2 linked regions of the Posidoniimonas corsicana genome follow. The protein of the gene in region 2 interacts with the protein of the main gene of each other region in a pairwise test. Links are inferred from orthologs where the notes say so. Each region holds a gene or a part of one and is shown on either strand. Other genes may lie near its edges. The genes, in order: KOR34_RS11840 and sufU.

Region 1 (3,178 bases), 710 kb from region 2 along the record:
GGGCCGGCGTTCACGATACGCCGGGTAGCCGCGTAGCACGGTCGCCCGCCGAGGACCGCGGCAGACTAAGAGCCGAGCACACTGTTCAGGTGCGCGGCCGAGTCGTCGAAGCTGTCGGCGGTGGCGTTTGCCATCCCTTGGACGGCGCCCAGGCACGCGATGACGATCATCGCCAGCATCACCGCATACTCAACCGCGGTGGGACCGTCTTCGCTCTTCAGGAATGTGAGAATGGCTTTACGCATGAGATTGGCACGGGTTAGAGGATTGTCCGCTCCTCACGGTTTCCTACGTGAGGCTTAGCAGCCAGCAGCGTTTGCGGTTGTGCCCGATCCCCGCAGACGCCAGAGGGGAGCCTCCCCTCCAACTGAAACCTAGCTTCGATTCTCATTCCCGGGGGCGCCAAATAATCGCGGCGGCGGCGGCGTTGAAGATTTGCCGAGCGGTCGTAACGGTTGTGTTGAGCAGGACAGGATACGAAAAAAGGCCGGCGGGGATTCCCGCCGGCCTGCTGTGCTGGTGTCCGTTAAGACCCACACGACGCTAGGCGATGGCTTGGCGTCGGCTAGGCCTGGAACGAGCTGCCGCAGCCGCAAGACTTCACCGCGTTCGGGTTCTCGAACGTGAAGCCGCGCTTCTCGATGCCGTCGTAGAAGTCCACGGTGGTGCCGTCCAGGTACAGGGCGCTCTTCTTGTCCACCACAACGCTCACGCCGTGGCAGTCAAACTTGCTGTCGACCTCTTCGTCGAACTTGTCGTCGAAGCCCAGCGCGTAGCTGAAGCCGCTGCAGCCACCGCCGGTGACGCCGACACGCAGCACGTGGCCTTCGTCCAGCTTCTGCTGCTCTACAATCCGCTGCACCTCTTGGGCGGCGCGTTCGGTGAGGGTGACTCCCATAATCTCTATTCTCCTCAACGTAAGTTTGGGCCGGCCGGATCGACCCCGGTGGCCGGCGGCAACTGATTCCCTAGATTATACCACGCCGGGCGCCCCGGGAAGAGCGGCCCCACGCGGCGTTCTTAACCCATGCCACCCAGTTCCGCCGCTGCTCTGGACACCTCTGCGGCTGCGTACCGCACGTCCTCGGCGGTGTTGAACCGCCCCAGCCCGAACCGCAGGCTGCTGCGGGCCTGGTCCTCGCTCAGCCCAATCGCCTGCAGCACGTGGCTCGGCGACGGATCCGTGGACGAGCAGGCCGCCCCGCTGCTCACCGCCAGCCCCTCGAGCCGCATCAGCAGCGCCTCGCCGTCGAGGCCCGGGAACCACACGTTGAGGTTCCCCGGCAGCCTGGCGGCGTGGCCGGCGTCGTCCTGCAGGTGCAGGCTTGGGCCGCACAGCTCAGCGGGGGCCGCTTCTGCCTGGAGCCGCCGCCACAGCTCGTCGCGAAGTGCGGCTAGCCGTGCCATTTCTTCCGCCAGGCCGGCCACGGCAATCTCTACCGCCTTGGCCATGCCAACGATGCCCGGCGTGTTTAGCGTGCCGGCGCGGCGGCCCTGCTGCTGACCCCCCCCGATGATCTGCGCGTCGAGCCGGGCGGCCGGCCGGTCGGCCGCCGAGCGGCTACGCACGTACAGGGCGCCGATTCCCTTCGGCCCGTACACCTTGTGGGCTGTGAAGCTCATCAGGTCGACGCCCAACCGACCGACGTCAACCGGTATCCGCCCGACCGCCTGGGTCGCGTCGCAATGCAGCAGCGTCCCCCGCTCGTGGCAGGCCTGGGCGATCCGGGCGATGGGCTGCACTACGCCGATCTCGTTGTTGGCCAGCATCACGCTCGCCAGGCAGGTCTGGTCGGTGAGCTCGGCCGCCAGCTCTTCGGGGTCGACCTGTCCGGACGTTTCGCAGCCGTGCTGCGCGACCGGCAGCAGTGTTACCTGGTAGCCCGACTTCTCTAGCCGCCGCAGCGGGCCGAGCACGGCCGCGTGCTCGGTCTGGACGCTGACCAGGTGGTCGCCCCGGCGGCGGCGGCGGGTCGCAACCCCGCTGATCGCCAGGTTGTTGCTCTCCGTGGTGCCGCTGGTGAAGACGATCTCTTCAGGCTGGGCGCCGATCGCCTGGGCGATCACCCCCCGCGAACGCTCGACCGCCTCGCGGGCGTGCTCGCCGAACTCGTGCCCGACGCTCCCGGGGTTGCCGTACTCCTCGGTGAAGCAGGGCAGCATCGCCTCGACCACGCGCGGGTCGACCCGCGTCGTGGCGTGGTTGTCCATGTAGACACGCATAGGCGGCTGCCCCGGTCCCGTGCCGCTACCGGGCGTCAACTAACGCCCGCACGGCGATCTGGGACCATGTTTCGTAGTTGTCGAGCTGCTTGGCGATCTCGTCCAGCGGCAGGAACGACGCGTCCTGGATGTCTTCCTCCCGCGGCGCCACCGCCGGGCTCTCCATGTCGAACACGTGCACCACGCCCAGGTGGACGCGGCCGACGTCGGTCTCGTCGTCGTTGATCATCCCGACGCACGACTCCTCGCTCGCGGCGTCGATCGACACCTCCTCGTCCAGCTCCCGCATCAGGCCCGCACGGTACACGGCGGCCGAGTCGGCGGCCTGCGCGTCGCCCTGGTGGTCTAGGGTCGAGATGTGCCCGCCCACGCCCACGCTCCGCTTGGCCTTCAGCCGGGCCTCGCCGCCGGACTGGCCGCGCTGGTAGCTGAACACCCGCACCACGCCGGCCTCATCGGTGTATCGGAACAGGCAGTACGGGATGAGCTGCTTGAACGACGGGTCGGACTCCATCTGTCCGCGGGGCCGGTAGCTGATCTGGCCGCTCTCGAGGATCGGCTTCAGGTAGCGGTCGACCTCGGGCGAGAACCCTTGGAAGTGGCCCAGCGAGTGGAACAGCTCGGTGGGGATGACCAGAACCTGCTCTTCGGCAACCAGCGGCATCATTGTCCTCCTGACGTGGCGGGATTTCAGAAGCCGTGAGTCTAACGCGCCGGCGCCCCCACGCTAATGGGCCGCCAGGCCGGGTCCGCTGTCCGACTTTTGTCCCGAACTAGCAACACGGTTTTTAGGGACAAAAGTAGCTCTGTAGAAATCTTATCGTTGCTAGCTAAACTGTAGGTAGTGTTGTTTCCGTACGGTGTGGGTGCGAACGACGAAGTCTCCCATCGCGTTGCTGCTTGCCGCCCACGAGCTGGGTCGTCGGACGGTGCGTCGTTACTGGCATCACCGTGC
Region 2 (3,030 bases):
ATCTGCGGAACTCTCGTCCACGAGCAGGTTGAGCCCCACATTCACGGGCAGGTAGATCAGCAGCGCGATCCCCAGCAGCGCAGGCAGATTGGACGCGAAGATCGCCAGCGACTGGCTCAGGAGTCGGATCATGGATTGACCGATCGGTGACGGGCGTGGCGATCGCGAAGCCCGTGCTTCGGAAGTCTGCGCCAACACCCAGGCGTATCATAGCCAGGCGGAGCGCGGCGGTTCAACAACGCTCGACGCTCTACCCTAGGCCGCTACTGCTTCCGCCGCCGCTTGCGCCCCGACGGCTTGAAGCGGTCGCCGATCTTCTTGAGCGACTCGACCAGCACGTCGATCTCTTCCGGGCGGTTGTACAGGTAGAAGCTGGCCCGGGTGCTGGCGGTGATGCCGAGCAGGTCGTGCAGAGGCTGCGTGCAGTGGTGCCCGGCGCGGACCGCGACGCCGTCGAAGTCCAAGAGCTGCGCGATGTCGTGCGGGTGGGGCCGCTCCAGCACGAAGCTCACCAGGCCCGCGCGCTGCGTGGGGCCGGGGCCCAGCAGGCGGATGCCGGGGACCTCCTGCAGACGCTCCCAGGCGTGGTCGATGAGGGCCTCCTCGTGCCGGTGGATCGCGTCCAGACCGACCGACTGCAGGTAGTCGACCGCGGCGCCCAGCGCGATGGCGCCGGCGATGGGCGGCGTGCCGGCCTCGAACCGGGTGGGGATGTCGGCCGGGGTGAAGCGGTCCAGGTAGACGCGGTTAATCATGCTGCCGCCGCCCATAAAGGGGGGCGTCTGGGCGAGCAGCTCCCGCCGCCCGTACAGTACGCCCACGCCCGAGGGGCCGCACATCTTGTGGCCGCTGAGCGCCAGGAAGTCGACGCCCAGCTGCCGCACGTCGGTCACCATGTGCGGGGCGCTCTGCGCGGCGTCCACCAGCACCACGGCGCCCGACTCGTGCGCACGGCGGGTCAGTTCCTTCACCGGGTTGATCGTGCCGAGCGTGTTGCTGACCGAGGCGAACGCGCAAAGCTTGGTGCGGTCGGTCAGCACCTCGTCCAGGCGGTCGAGGTCGAGCCGGCCGTCCTCGGTGAGCGGGATGTGCTTGATCGACGCGCCGGTCCGCTCGGCCAGCTGGAACCAGGGCACCAGGTTCGAGTGGTGCTCCATCGGCGTCAGCAGGATCTCGTCGTCGGGGCCGACGTTGGCGTCGCCCCACGCGCGGGCCACCGCGTTGATGGCCGCGGTCGTGCCGCCGGTGAAGACGACCTCCTCGGCGTGCTCGGCGCCCAGGAAGCCGCGGACCTTCTCGCGGGCCAGCTCGTAGGCGTCGGTCGCGCGCTCGCTAAGCGTGTGGATGCCGCGGTGAACGTTGGCGTAGTCGTGCGAGTAGCACTGCACGATCGCGTCGATCACCTGACGCGGCCGGTGCGAGCTGGCCGCGCTGTCCAGGAACACCAGGGGACGGCCGTCGTGCACGCGCTGGTCGAGGATGGGGAAGTCCTCGCGCACCGACTCCGGCAGCAGGTGCGGCGAGGCTAGCGTAGTTTCGCTCATGGTGTGGTGTTCGCCCTTCCTCGGGTCAGCCCTCGCCGGCGCCCACCGGCGAGTGCACCGCCTGCTGGATCACCCGCCAGGAGAGCAGGCAGCACTTCTGCCGGTTGGGGGTGAGCCGCGGGCCGTAGAGCTTGAGCATGTCCTCGGCGGTGAACTGCTTGAGCTCGTCGGTGGTCTTGCCCTGGATCTGCTCGAGCAGCATCGACGCGGACGCCTGGCTGATGACGCAGCCGTCGCCTGAGAAGTAGCAGTCCTCGATCTTGCCCTCCTCGTCGAGCTTCAGGTCGATCCGCACGACGTCGCCGCACAGCGGGTTCTTGTCCTCATGACTGTGCGTGCGCGAGGGAAGTTCGCCCCGGTGGAACGGGTCCTCGTAGTGATCCAGGATGTGCTCCTCGTAGAGCTCTTCTTCGCTGGGCATTCTAGGGAAACGGCGGTTGGCGGGCGGTTTGCGGGGAACTCTCCATTCTAGTACGGCGGCGGCGGCGCGGCCACGTGGGGTGGCCCACCGCAAACCGCGGAAACACGGGGGATCCGCCGCCGGTCGACGCTAACCGGTTCGTCCGATAAGCTGTTTCGGTTCTCCCCACTCGTTTCTCGCTGACTGTATACAGAAATGTCCGACCCCTACTTCCAGAAGCTCTTCGCCGACCGCATCGGCGGCGCCAACTACGGCAAGGATGGCGCCATCTACAAGTTCGAGAAGATCAAGCGCGCCAAGCGGAAGGCGCTGGCCGAGCACCCCGAGCGGAGGCTGCTGGACTTCGGCATCGGCGAGAACGACTCCATGGCGCCCGAGGTCGTGCGCAGGGCGATGGCCCAGGAGATCAACAAGCCGGAGAACCGCGGCTACGCGGACAACGGCGTGCTGGAGTTCAAGGAGGCCGCCGCGCGGTTCATGGAGCGCGAGTTCGGCGTCAAGCTGAACCCGGCCACCGAGATCAACCACGACATCGGCAGCAAGCCGGTCTACGCCAAGCTGCCCGGCGTGTTCATCAACCCGGGCGACGTCACGCTGATGACCGTGCCGGGCTACCCGGTGGCGGGCAACTTCACGCGGTTCTACGGCGGCACGGTGCACAACCTGCCGCTGCTCAAGGAGAACGGCTTCCTGCCCGACCTGGACGGCATCCCCGGCAACGTGCTGGAGCGCGCCAAGCTGATCGTGCTGAACTTCCCCAACAGCCCCACCGGCAAGACCGCCACCACCGAGTTCTACGAGAAGGCGATCGAGTTCGCCAAGCAGAACGAGATCGTCGTGGTGCAGGACGCCGCGCACGCGATGCTGTCGTTCGACCAGGAGCCGACCAGCTTCCTGTCCGTGCCGGGCGCGAAGGACGTGGGCGTCGAGGTGCACTCGATGTCCAAGGGCTTCGACATGATCGGCTGGCGGATCGGCTGGGTCTGCGGCAACGAGCGGATCGTCAGCGCGTTCGCCGACTACAAGGACAACGGCGACAGCGGGCAGTTCATCGCCATCCAGAAG

What was found.
Region 1: the proteins of sufU (region 2) and KOR34_RS11840 interact in binary tests that used the Escherichia coli proteins (3 or more experiments, as listed by UniProt). The link is inferred for Posidoniimonas corsicana from one-to-one orthologs.

Annotation. Positions count from the first base shown.
Region 1 is NZ_SIHJ01000001.1:3,079,182-3,082,359, reverse strand. The notes cover bases 123-2,985. They hold KOR34_RS11840 (cysteine desulfurase family protein), read right to left. Parts: upstream 2,224-2,985; coding sequence 1,021-2,223; downstream 123-1,020. Other genes in these bases: KOR34_RS11835 (phosphoesterase), read right to left, coding at 2,249-2,887; KOR34_RS11845 (HesB/IscA family protein), read right to left, coding at 566-898; KOR34_RS11850 (Flp family type IVb pilin), read right to left, coding at 123-245. Also shown: more of KOR34_RS11850, read right to left, coding at 66-122. UniProt on the Escherichia coli protein: Master enzyme that delivers sulfur to a number of partners involved in Fe-S cluster assembly, tRNA modification or cofactor biosynthesis. Catalyzes the removal of elemental sulfur from cysteine to produce alanine.
Region 2 is NZ_SIHJ01000001.1:2,367,427-2,370,456, reverse strand. The notes cover bases 268-2,982. They hold sufU (Fe-S cluster assembly sulfur transfer protein SufU), read right to left. Parts: upstream 1,966-2,982; coding sequence 1,570-1,965; downstream 268-1,569. Other genes in these bases: KOR34_RS09100 (LL-diaminopimelate aminotransferase), read left to right, coding at 2,161-2,982; KOR34_RS09110 (cysteine desulfurase), read right to left, coding at 268-1,544. Outside these bases: KOR34_RS09115 (hypothetical protein), read right to left, coding at 1-132; more of KOR34_RS09110, read right to left, coding at 264-267; more of KOR34_RS09100, read left to right, coding at 2,983-3,030. UniProt on the Escherichia coli protein: A scaffold on which IscS assembles Fe-S clusters. Exists as 2 interconverting forms, a structured (S) and disordered (D) form. The D-state is the preferred substrate for IscS.